3 regions of the Lactobacillus sp. UMNPBX19 genome follow, and region 2 is predicted to be linked to each of the others. Evidence: predicted binding sites of a transcription regulator. Region 2 holds the regulator's gene; each other region holds the start of a gene.
The links. Region 2 encodes NrdR, which represses ribonucleotide reductase genes. Its sites were predicted from a motif close to ACACNATATATNGTGT; they were not measured.
Positions count from the first base shown of each region.

Region 1: CP370_RS05425 (deoxynucleoside kinase) is a predicted target of NrdR. The motif match lies at 2,525-2,540, and genes of this name have one in related genera.
Region 3: pnuC (nicotinamide riboside transporter PnuC) is a predicted target of NrdR. The motif match lies at 2,204-2,219, and genes of this name have one in related genera.

Region 1 is NZ_PCYR01000014.1:7,409-11,701, reverse strand. Features, by position in the region: partial or broken gene CP370_RS05440 (sulfite exporter TauE/SafE family protein) at 1-545, shown strand, start outside; gene CP370_RS05435 (aldo/keto reductase) at 642-1,481, opposite strand; gene nagB (glucosamine-6-phosphate deaminase) at 1,608-2,327, shown strand; gene CP370_RS05425 (deoxynucleoside kinase) at 2,548-3,198, shown strand; gene CP370_RS05420 (deoxynucleoside kinase) at 3,220-3,894, shown strand; gene CP370_RS05415 (alpha-hydroxy-acid oxidizing protein) at 3,951-4,293, opposite strand, start outside.
Region 2 is NZ_PCYR01000016.1:5,588-9,880, forward strand. Features, by position in the region: gene dnaI (primosomal protein DnaI) at 1-344, opposite strand, end outside; gene CP370_RS05875 (DnaD domain protein) at 359-1,699, opposite strand; gene nrdR (transcriptional regulator NrdR) at 1,707-2,171, opposite strand; gene coaE (dephospho-CoA kinase) at 2,176-2,772, opposite strand; gene mutM (DNA-formamidopyrimidine glycosylase) at 2,769-3,599, opposite strand; gene polA (DNA polymerase I) at 3,619-4,293, opposite strand, start outside.
Region 3 is NZ_PCYR01000013.1:16,102-20,394, reverse strand. Features, by position in the region: gene pepT (peptidase T) at 1-733, opposite strand, end outside; gene CP370_RS05225 (PAS domain-containing protein) at 797-1,333, opposite strand; gene pnuC (nicotinamide riboside transporter PnuC) at 1,403-2,173, opposite strand; gene CP370_RS05215 (LPXTG cell wall anchor domain-containing protein) at 2,466-2,630, shown strand; gene mscL (large-conductance mechanosensitive channel protein MscL) at 2,739-3,113, shown strand; gene CP370_RS05205 (PAS domain-containing protein) at 3,232-3,966, opposite strand.

The sequences.
Region 1 (4,293 bases), on a different contig from region 2:
ATTGGAAAGAAGTAAGTTTCTATTCAATCTTTACAATTGTTGGATCAGCTTTAGGATGTATGCTTTTAATACAATTTCCTGGGAAAATATTCGAAAAAATTGTTCCATTTTGTATCGCTTTTTCTGGTCTAATGATTTTATTCAGTGGGGAAATTCATCTGGAAAAAGATGGTAATAACCGGCTTCTTCAGATTATATCTTTACTTTGCCTAGTGATTACTGGTATCTATGCGGGATATTTTGGAGCAGCAAGTGGCGTTTTAATGCTCGTTATCTTGAACGCCATTAGTGATGACGATTTTTTAACAGTTAATGCTATGAAAAATATAATTGGGGCTCTTTCAAACTTAGTTGCCCTAATCATCTATATGTTTATTGCAAAAATTTATTGGGATTCCGCCATTCCATTGGCTATTGGTGCCTTAATTGGGAGTTATTTCGGTCCTCGCATCATGCGTCATATTCCCGTTAAAGTTATTCGCTTTGGAATTGCCGTTTTAGCTCTTATCCAAGCAGCTTACTTTGCTTATACTGCATATAGATAAAACAGTTCTAACTCATTTGTAATACGTAAAAAGCTCTACCTTTACGCAGGTAGAGCTTTTTCAGTTACTTTTAAATAATTTTCTTTCATTTCACCCTTATATCATCGCAAGTGGCTTTTTTTCAGTCGGCTGCGGAAAGTCATTATCAATTAGTTTTATTTCATCGGGAGTCAATTTAATATTCTTAGCAGCAATATTTTCTTTCATGTGTTTAACATTGCCTGCTTTTGGAATAGATAAAATATTTCCATTTCTCAAAGTCCAAGCGAGCATCACTTGATGGGGCGTTACATGGTGAGCGCGAGCAACAATCTTAAGATTATTAGTAATTCTGATTGAATCACCCTTACCTGAATTAAATGGAGAATATCCGATAAAGCCAACGCCGTTCTTTTCTTGCCAAGGTAAGACGTCGTACTCTACCCCTCGCTCAGAGAGATTATATAGATCTTCATTAGCAAAACAGTCTTTTCCGCCAGGAACGCTAAATAGTTCTTCTAAATCAGCCACATCAAAATTTGACACACCCCAATGACGAATTAGTCCTTCTTTTTGTAATTCTTTAAGTCCCCGAACCGTTTCAGATAAACGCTTGTCTCCCCGCCAGTGGAGTAAATATAAATCTAAATAATCAGTTCCTAATCTTTTTAAGCTTTTTTCTAAGCTTTGCCGCTCTAATTCTGGAGAAGCATGATATGGATAAAATTTCGAAATTAAAAAGATTTTTCTTCGGTCATATCCTCTAATTGCCTCGCCAATTAGCTTTTCACTTTTTCCTTCACCATACATTTCCGCAGTATCTATTACTTTAATTCCATGATCTAAGCCATAGCGAAGGGCAGCAAGTTCATCTTTTTTCTTTGAAGCGTATTCGCCGATTCCCCAAGTTCCCATACCTAAACCTGATAAATTACTTTCCTGAAAACTCTTCTCCATCTCTTCTCACCTCACCTAAATTTTACCGCAGAAAAAAATAAAATTAAAAATGTTAGCGGTTTAATTTGACTAGACCAATTTTATATTTTATAATGGACTAGACCAATGAATGAGGAGGTATATATTATGAAAATCATCGTAACTAAAGATAATATTGAAGGCGGCACTAAGGCATTTGAAATTATTAAAAAGGGAATGGAAGATGGCGATAAAGTTTTAGGCTTAGCAACTGGTTCTTCCCCAATCCCAATGTATGACGATATGTGTGACAGTAACCTAGACTTCTCTGATATGACTAGTATCAACTTAGATGAATACTATGGCTTAAATCCAGATAATGATCAAAGTTATCACTACTTCATGCAAAAGCACTTATTTGATAAGAAGCCATTTAAGCATTCTTATATTCCAAATGGAATGGCCAAGGATATCGATGAAGAAGTTGATCGTTATAACGACATTATTGCTGCTAATCCTATTGATATCCAAATCCTCGGTATCGGTAGAAATGGCCATATCGCTTTTAACGAACCAGGCACTCCATTTGGCAGTTTAACTCATAAAGTTCAATTAACTGAGAGTACTATTAAAGCTAATTCACGTTTCTTTGATAACGAAGATGAAGTTCCTCGTCAAGCCATTTGTATGGGAATTAAATCCATTATGCAAAGTAAGAAGATTGTTTTACTTGCATTTGGCGAATCAAAACAAGATGCAGTTAAAGCCTTAGTTGAAGGCCCTGTTACTGAAGAAGTGCCAGCATCTATCTTACAAGATCACCCAGATGTAACAGTTATTTGTGATGAAGTTGCTGCCGCAAAACTTGATCCAAAATATAGAAACTAATCCTCATTAGTCAGACCGTTTACTTGAACGAATTAATCTTTTTAGATTAGTTCGTTTTTTATTTGATTGAATGAAATTAGTAGCATTCTTTTCTCCTTAATCTATATTTTTTCAGATCTACTCTTGACTTTTTCACCTAATTCTTTTTTTAAAAATAGCTTGCCTACCTACCAGATATTGAATTACACTATTAAAGCAAACTATATATTGTAGAAAGAACGTGATGACAGTTATTGTATTGAGCGGGCCCATTGGAGCCGGAAAATCCAGTTTAACCAGTCTTCTTGCCGAACATTTAGGCACTCAAGCCTTTTATGAGGGTGTAGATAACAATCCAATTTTGCCACTTTATTATAAAGATATGGCTCACTATACTTTTCTTTTAAACACTTATCTTTTAAACCATCGTTTGGCTCAAATTAACCAAGCTATTCGCGATCATAACAGCGTGTCCGATCGTTCCATTTATGAAGATGCCCTATTTTTCAAAATGAATGTTGACAGTGGTATTGCTGATCCTACGGAATTCAAGATTTATGATAGTTTACTTGAGAATATGATGGAGCAAGCACCTGGTAATCCAAGTAAAAAACCAGATCTTTTAATTTACATTCATGTTTCTCTTGATACTATGCTTCACCGAATTCAAAAACGTGGTCGTAAGTTTGAACAATTGTCAACCGATCCAAGTTTAAAAGATTACTATGCTCGCCTTTTATCATATTATGAGCCTTGGTACGAAAAATATAATGCATCCCCTAAGATGATGATTGATGGTGATAAATACGACTTTGTTGCCAATGAAGATGCACGAAAGAAAGTTATCAGCACAATCGATCAGAAACTTATTGATATAGGTAATTTGAACTAGTTAACGAATAGAAGGAACGTGATGACAGTTATTGTATTAAGCGGGCCCATTGGAGCCGGAAAATCCAGTCTAACAGGTATCTTATCTAAATATTTGGGTACTAATCCCTTTTATGAAAGTGTAGATGACAATCCTGTTTTGCCATTATTCTATGAAAACCCTAAAAAATATGCCTTTTTACTGCAAGTTTATTTCTTAAATACTCGTTTTCAAAGTATTAAGTCAGCCTTAACTGATGATAATAATGTACTTGACCGTTCTATCTACGAGGATGCTCTTTTCTTCCAAATGAATGCAGATATTGGGCGTGCTACTCCAGAAGAAGTCGACACTTACTATGAGCTCTTGCACAATATGATGAGTGAACTAGATCGGATGCCTAAGAAGAATCCTGATCTCCTTGTTCATATCGATGTCTCATACGATACAATGCTCAAGAGAATTCAAAAACGCGGTCGTAACTATGAACAATTAAGTTACGATCCAACTCTAGAAGATTACTACAAGCGTCTACTTCGTTATTACAAACCTTGGTATGAGAAGTATGACTATTCACCAAAAATGACTATTGACGGTGATAAACTTGATTTCATGGCAAGTGAAGAAGATCGTCAAGAAGTCCTAAATCAAATTGTGGCTAAGCTCAAAGAAATGGGTAAACTTGAAGACGACTGGAAACCTAATTTAGTTAAATAAAGCAAAACTGCGATCTATACTGGACCGCAGTTTTTTCATATATTCACATCATTAAACTAATGTCTTGAAGCGCCGCTTACTGCATCTGCCGCTTCACCTGTTAATTGATTTTCTTTAGTAACAGGATATGGCTTCATCACACTCTTACTCGTTGAAGAAATTCCCCAATCAGCAGTGTAATCAACATGATCAATTTTTGCATGTTTAATATCTTCAATTGTCTTACAACCAGTTAATTGCATATCAATTAACAATTCCTTATTTAATTGCTCAATAACTGATTGAACACCTTGTGCACCACCAAGTGCTAAGCCATATAAGAATGGACGGCCAATACCGACTAAGTCTGCACCTAATGCTAATGCCTTAAAGACATGTGATCCGCGACGAACGCCACCA
Region 2 (4,293 bases):
GCAGGTAGATCAATCAGTTCAATTCTATTTTCTGCGCGCTTTTTAGCTTCTGAATTCAGTCTTGCTTCAGTAGGGACATAGGTAATATCAATTACTTTTCCATTAAGAAAAAGTTTAGGTGTATATCCCTCCATCACTGGATTAGGTGACTCAATTTGTTCAACATAGTTGAAAATTGTAGGAAGGGATGCCTGGACAATTTCTTTGTTCAATCTTTCTTTATTCTGTGCGAGAAAGTCTTGAACTTTTGGATGCTTTATTGCTGTTTTAGCAATTTTTTTGCTATCTTCACCTAATTTGCGTTTCTTTATAATTCGTGTAATTACTTCAGAAATATCTTCCACCAGTACAACACTTCCTATTCATTTTTACCAAATTCTCTAAAAATTCGATTTCTTTCTTCCGCAGACATCGATGTTTTTTTAGACTGATTTTTCTTTTCATACTCGGACCAGTCAGTTGTATTGCGGACGGTCTTCTTCTGAGTACGATAAGATGGACGTTTACGCTTATTCTTACGTTCCTTAAGATATGCAATTGCTTCAGTTGGTGTAGTAATTTTCTTTTGAAGCCAATCATTAGCAATTCGATCTGCTAAATTATTAGTTAAGACAGCATCATATTCAAAACAAGTATGAACTATTAGATTAATTAAAGGCGGTGTTAAACCCATCTGATCCTGCAAACGATAAATAACTTTCTTTTCATTAGCAGTTACATAACCACCCTTTTCTTCTTTTAATTCATATAGGTAATCAGTGGGAGTTTTACTATCTACTGCTCGAATCAACTCTGCATCTTCTGTTGACAAGTTCTTAATTGTTTTATCGGCATCTTTAGGCTTTTGCTGCAACTGTTTTCTAACCATTTCCTTATTTCGATTAAGGCCAAAGTTTTCGTTAACAGCATTTTGAATTGCATACATATTTAATTTATCTGTACCTGCCGACATAGTAATTAGAGAAGTTTCCACAAATTCCTGTTCCGTTAAGTGATAAAAATCAATAATTTGTTTAATTTCTACCTGATGCTTTAAAACTTCTTCTTTGTCAATATGATAGCTTGCAAATAAGTCGACTAAAAAGCTCCAATCAATCTTTACAGGCTCATTTCCTAGCTTTATTTCACTCTTATTATCTTTAGGAACTTCAACTGCTGCTTCTTTAACTTCCATCGGAGCATCAATTGCACTCTCAGCACTTAGATGAAATACGTCAAAAAATCCACTAGTAACCTCTTTAGCATCCTTTAATCCAATAAAAGTGCGCGGTGTAAATTTTTCTACTAAGCGATTAAAAGTTACATTTCCAACCCGTTCAAGTAACAAACTAGATAACAAAAATGTATGAAAAAATTCACCAGCTGAGGGAACCTTTTCCACTTCAAAAATCAAAGTTTCTCCTAAAACTGGATTTGATCCTATAAAAGTCTTAATCAACCCTGTTGCTTCTAAATGATGTAGGGTGGAAAATAAATCTTCTAATTTTAGATTTGTCTGGTCTTGAAGTTGATACAAAGTTTTATAATCTTTGGCAAACGGAACTTCATCAAACTCTTTTGTCAAAGTTATATATAATCCTACTCCTTGTATTCCTACAAGGGGTTCAAATAGAGTAGTTAAGACCCTTATATTTTCTTCACTAACAGCTACTTGATTAGCCACATAAAAAGGCTGCTTTGGATCAGCACTTTCAAACACTGACTATCTACTCCTTATCATGCTTAGCCATCATATCTTCCATGGCTTCCATAAATCCTGAAACATCTTTAAATTGACGGTAAATACTTGCAAAGCGAATATAAGCTACATCATCTAAGTTTGCTAACTCTTTCATTACTAAGTTACCAATATCTTTTGATGAAATTTCATTAAGGCCCTGCTTACGAATTTCATTTTCTACATGGTCAACTAAAGCATCAAGTTGTTCACTTGAAATTGGTCTCTTTTGTGCGGCCATCATTACCCCATGTAAAATTTTATCGCGATTAAATGCTTCACGGGTTCCGTCATTTTTAACTACTAATAAAGGTGAACGTTCTACTCTTTCAAAAGTTGTAAAACGAAAACCACAATTTTCACATTCTCTACGTCTTCTAATTGCTCTATTTTCATCACTTGGACGAGAATCAATTACTCTTGAAGCATTTTTATGACAGTTTGGACATTCCATTTTTTTACCTGCCTATCTCTTGTAATAAATCAGATAATTTTTTCTCTAAGTCACCTATTGTACCAGTATTAGCCACTACATAGGTAGCCCTTTTTTCTTTTTCACTTAACGGCATTTGATTATTTATTCTAACTATAGCTTCTTTTTTAGTGAAGTCATTTCGTTTCATTAAACGTTCAATCTGTAATTCTGGTGAAATAGAAATAACCAAAACACCGTTACATAAACTTTCAAAGCTAGATTCAAATAATAAGGGCACATCAATTACAACTAAATTTTCTTGATTTGCACGATATTGTGCCATTTGTTGTTTAATTTCTTGGTGGACAAGTGGATGTGTTAATTCATTAAGTTTTTTCAACTTAGCTTTATCGTTAAAAACTATTCCACCTAACTTACGACGATTGATCGTTTGATCATCATTAAGAATATCGGTACCAAAATAATCTACTACTGCTTTATAGCCATTTTGCCCAATTTCCATTATTTTATGAGCAATCAAGTCTGAATCAATAATTGGAATTTTTTTCTTTTTAAAAAATTCATCAGCTGTACTTTTGCCACTAGCAATTCCACCAGTTAAACCTAAAAAATATGTCATTTGTATAGCACCTGACAATGCGGACAGAAAGTAGTTCCGCGTCCATTTACTTTAATTTTCTCTAGAATAGTGCCGCAATTATTACACTCTTCACCCGCATGACCGTAAACTTGGAGCATATTTTGATAACCACCTATATCACCATTAGCATCCAAATAAGTATGTACCGTAGTACCACGCTCTTTAGTTGCAACAGTAATCGTATGATTTATATTGTGATATAAATCTACTATCTTGTCAGCAGGAATTGACTTCGCACTACTTAAGGGATGAATTTTACTCTGCCACAATACTTCATCAACATAAATATTTCCTAAACCACAAACTACTGTTTGATCTAAAAGAGTATTCTTAATATTTTTCTTCTTTCGACTTAGAGCATTAATAAAGTAATCCACACTAAACTCTTCAGTATTTGGTTCAGGGCCAAGGTGCCGAATTCCAGTTGTCTGTTTTTCTGTACCGGTTTCTACTAGATGCATTCTTCCGAATTTACGTACATCATCATAGCGCAGAGCAGTTCCATCAGTAAAAACAAATTCCACATGCTCGTGCTTTCCTTTAGGCTGATCAGGAGTTACTAAATGATATTTTCCTTCCATTCGCAAATGCGAAACCATCGTCAAGCCGTCATTGAATCTAAATAGTAAATACTTGCCATAACGATCAATTTTTAAAATTTTTTTATTCGTTAATTTTTTAACGAATTCATCTGGATCATTAACTATAATCTTTGGATACCAAATAATAATTTTAGCAATTGTTTTTCCTTTAACTAAAGGAATTAGAGTTCTTCTAACTGTCTCTACTTCTGGCATTTCGGGCATCGTATCACCTACTTACTGTTTATTTTGCATCGTACCAATTATGACCCCAATTAGAATCAGCAATTAGTGGAACATCTAATTTGACAGCTGACTGCATAACTTCTGGAACAATTTTCTTAATTGTATCTAACTCATCTTTTGGCACATCAAAAATCAATTCATCGTGTACTTGTAAAACCATTTTAGTCTTTAAATGTAGTTCATCAAGTTTTTTCTGCATATTAATCATGGCAATCTTAATAATATCAGCTGCTGATCCTTGAATTGGAGAATTAATTGCAGTTCTTTCCGCAAAACTTCTGACATTAAAGTTCTTTGAATGAATATCTGGTAAATACCGTCTTCTATGCATAATTGTTTCTGCATAGCCATTCTCACGAGCCTTTTTAATTGCGTCATCCATATAATTTTTAATTTGAGGATATTGTTCAAAGTAATTTTCAATAAACGTCTTAGCCTGCTTACGACTAATACCTAAGTTTTTAGATAAGCCATAGTCTGAAATACCATAAACGATACCAAAATTAACAGCTTTAGCATGTCTACGCATTAATGGCGTTACTTCATCAGGTGAGTCCAAGTGGAAAATCTTCATTGCAGTGTGGGCATGAATATCATAGCCTGACTTGAATGCTTCTTGCATATGTTCATCCCCAGAAACATGAGCTAGCACTCTTAGTTCAACCTGAGAATA
Region 3 (4,293 bases), on a different contig from region 2:
CACTAGCCATCAATGCAGCATTGACCATAAGTCCGTACGCCTCCCCAGGATGAACTACTGTTCCATAAAAATCAATTGTAGCAGCGGCAGCATTGAAGGTCTCAAAGGCAATATCTCCTGGATCACCATTATCTAATGTATAAGCAAATTCCACAGGAAAACGTTCCACATTAAAACGAGCAGCACCTTTACCAATTTCTTCATCTGGACCAAAAGCAACCCAAATATCTCCATGTTCAAGATCAGGATTTTCTTTTAAAGATTTAAGCATTCCTAGTAATCCAGCAATTCCCGCCTTATCATCTGCACCAAGTAATGTAGTGCCATCAGCGGTAATCAAAGTTTCACCTAAATGTTTTTTTAAACTAGGAAATTCACTTGTGGATAAGACACGTCCTTCTTTTAAAAAAATATCCTTTCCATCATAGTTTTGATGTATTAATGGCTTAATATTTTCTGCATTAAAATCAGCCGTATCTACATGTGCTACAAAACCAATTGGAGTTACTTCTTTCTTAGTTGTCTTTTTTAGTTTTCCTACTAAATATGAATCTTCTTCTGAAAAAGAAATCTCTTCCAAGCCTAATTTTTCTAATTCTTTCTCAATAATTTTCAACAAGTCAACTTGTCCCACAGTTGTCGGTACAGTTGTACTTTGTTCGTCTGATCGGGTATTTACTTTACAGTATTCTATAAATTTATCTTGAATATATTTTTGATCGATTTCAGGCATTTTTACTATCCCCCAAACTATTTTTAATTATATTTTAAGAAAAAATATTTTTCTGTCAATTAACTATAGTTCCGAGGCTCCACTCTCTGCATCAATTTTCTGATTTTTACGATAAATGTCCCCTTTAGGATTATTGGGATCATCAACCAATTTTTGTCCGGTTTCTTTTAAGTAGTATTCCACAAGTGGATAAATATCTTGAACCGTTTCATTAATTCCAGCAAACTGATGGTCTTTATCAAAAATAGCCCGATATGTGTCTACCATAAATCGTTTTTGAGTATTAGTTTGATCCACAAAGTGCAATTCTTTTTCTTCCCCCGTGCTTAACTTGTGGAATATTTCTGTTAATTGCTTCTTTTCGTTCTCGGTTTGACCAAGAGCCGTAATATTTTCTCCAAGTTCTGGCGGATTGTAATTCATCCCTGGCAATTGTTTATAATATGTAAATTCTCCAGTCTTATTAAAACTGAGCAAGCTGCTGGGAAACGAAGAAAGATAATTATCGAGGTCTTTTACTTTCATTAGTCCCGCGTTTAACCTTACATAGTCATTACCTTGTGCAGCATTTCTATAATTTTCAGTCCAATTTTCATTCATATCTGATACCTCACAAATAAAAAAGCATGTCGAACTCGACATGCTAATTTTAACTTATTTTGATTATTGTTAGTCTTTAATAGACTTTAATCCTTCACGTTTTCTTCCCATATTGAACCATGGTGAAACAGTAAAGGCTAAAACGTCATTAACAACATAAATTAAGGAGTTAACAGCCATTGCTAAAGTTGCATCTCCCTGTGCATAAGTAATGCCCCAAAGAATTAGTTGAAAAATTCCGCTGGCAGTCCACCAGAAATATTGGTTGTTGTATCGTAAGAAACAAATAATACCAGCAGTTAACGAAATCGCAAAACTAATAGCATCGATCCAAGGACGTGGATCATTAGTAAATTTACCGATCAAGTAGCCAGATACAGCGTAAACAACTAATGTACCAACAATAGCAACAATCCATTCTTTAGTACCAAACTTACGTAAGTGGTTCTTAGTATCATCATTCCAAGATCTAACTGAAATAATAACTGGTAAGTCTAAAGTTAAAATATAGGCAATTTGTTCAAAAATTGAAAGATAATTCTTAGCAGCTAGTCCTGCATAAATGAAACAAGCTGCTGAGATTAATCCTAACCATCCATTAATTGCTTTCGTTGCATTAATAGCTAAAACACATAAAGTCCCAAGCAATGTACCAATGAAAGTAATTACTGTTAAAGTAGTAATCTTGTTTTGAATCAAAATAGCTAATTGGAAGCCAAAAGCAAAGAACCAAAGCATATAATTTTGAACTGGCCAACCGTGTAATTGCTTAAAAAGCCAAACGAAGTAGTTATCCTTTCTTTCTTTACGATCTTCCTGTAATGATGTGGAATTGTCCATGTATTAACTCCTCTTTCTTTATATTAGGTCACACAATATATTGTGCCTTATCCGCATTTTTATCAAAAAAGCATCTGTATCTAGTATAGTAGTTAATAAATTTAAAACAAGAGTTTACAATTTTCGTTAAATATGCGGGTAGGTGTCATTTAAAATTTGGATAGCGCTTTCTTCATCTTGATGATTATCTTCAACTAACTTTTTATATATTTTTTTGTCTTTATGATTCAATAAGCCACGTATTTTTTATTTTTATGTTTACTTTTTCAGTCGTTTTTTACCTTATTCTAAAGTGAGCCGTCAAAACACTAAGAATGTATCAGTTCAAAAGAAAAAGATTTTACCTCAAACTGGTACAAAAACAACGGATATAAGTATTCTCGGTTTAGCCTTTGCTACTGCAGCCTCTCTACTTGGACTTATTAGCGATAAAGTTAACAGAAAAAAGCATAATTAATTATCTTAAAAAACGTTAGATTGCTTTCTAACATTTTTTCTAGCGTTACCATTTCTACTTTTGATATAATTTTTAATTAATAAGTATTTTTTTGAAAGGAGATCAACCATGGTTAAAGAATTCAAAGAATTTATTTCTCGGGGTAACATGATGGATTTAGCTGTCGGGGTTATTATCGGGGCTGCTTTTACAGCAATTGTAAATTCTTTAGTCAAAAATTTAATTAATCCTCTAATTGGATTATTTATTGGAAAAATTGACCTTTCCAACTTAAAATTCACTATTGGTGAAGCTACATTTAAATACGGTAGCTTCTTAAATGCTGTTATTAACTTCTTAATTATTGCTCTAGTTGTCTTCTTCTTAATTAAGTTAGTTAACAAAATTACACCTAAAAAAGAAGTTGAAGAAGATCCTGCACCAACTAACGAAGAAATATATCTTCGCCAAATTCGTGACTTATTGCAAGAAAAGAATAAGTAGAATAATAATATTTTTATATAATTCAATTTCTCTATATTGATCAAAACAAAAATACCGCTAAATCAAGGTTCACTACTACCAAGATTTAACGGCATTTTTATTTTTAACTTCTATTCAATTAATACTCTGAAGCACCGGAACTTGTATCAGTTTCTTCTTGCTTCTTTTCCACATGCTCTTCATGCTTAGATGCACCAGTTGCAGTATCAACTTCATCTCTCTTATAAGTTGCACCCGTTGTAGCATCCGGATCATCTACTAGCTTTTGACCAGTAGTTTCACAGAAGTACTTCACAAATGGATAAATATCTTGTACCCATTCATAAGTTCCCACGTAATTTCCTTCGTCATCTTCAATTCGCTTGTAGTCATGGAGAATCAACTTATGGCGATTGCCATTAGGCACGGGCATCTTCACTTCATCATGGCCATCTATCTTGTTTCTTAAAGCATAAATAACTTTCTTGGCTTCAGGAATAACATTACGAATATCTGGATGAACAGCGCCCATTGTATCACCAACTTGATCTGGCGTACGTTTAGCGAGCATTTTCTTATTTGGATCAGTTGGTCTGTTATACCACAAGAATTGATTATTATCATCTACATAAGTTAATTCACCAAATGCACGACGAAGCATCCAATTAATTTGGTTAACAGTAAGAAGACCTGCATCAAGCTTTACATAATCATCGCCTTCAGCTGCATGTACTTTTTTAGCAGCTTTATTTAACCAATCTGGATCATTTTTATCTACACCTTCGACTGTGTAGCGTGATTTACCAGTAGCATCAAAATCCTCTTTAATATAATCTTCTTCTTTTAAGTCTTGTAACCATTTAGGTTCTGCCATTTTATTTCACCTCATAAATCTACGTCTCTTCAACTTGATTATACCCACTAACGAAAGGGCTTGCAATGTTTATATGCAGTATTTTATATATAAAGTTGGCATAATATATATTTATGGAATATAAATTATTTTTAAAATTAGATGTTGACTAAAAGTAAGTTATACGATAATATAACTTGTGAAAAGTAAGAAAGGAGCTAATGATTATGTTTAATGTACGTCAAGCAAATTCTTGTTGTTGCAATTGTCAAAAAAATTTGGCAATTATTTGGCGTACAGTCATTAGTTCATTCAAGAATTTCTCTAGTTAGAAACTAGCTTTTCAAA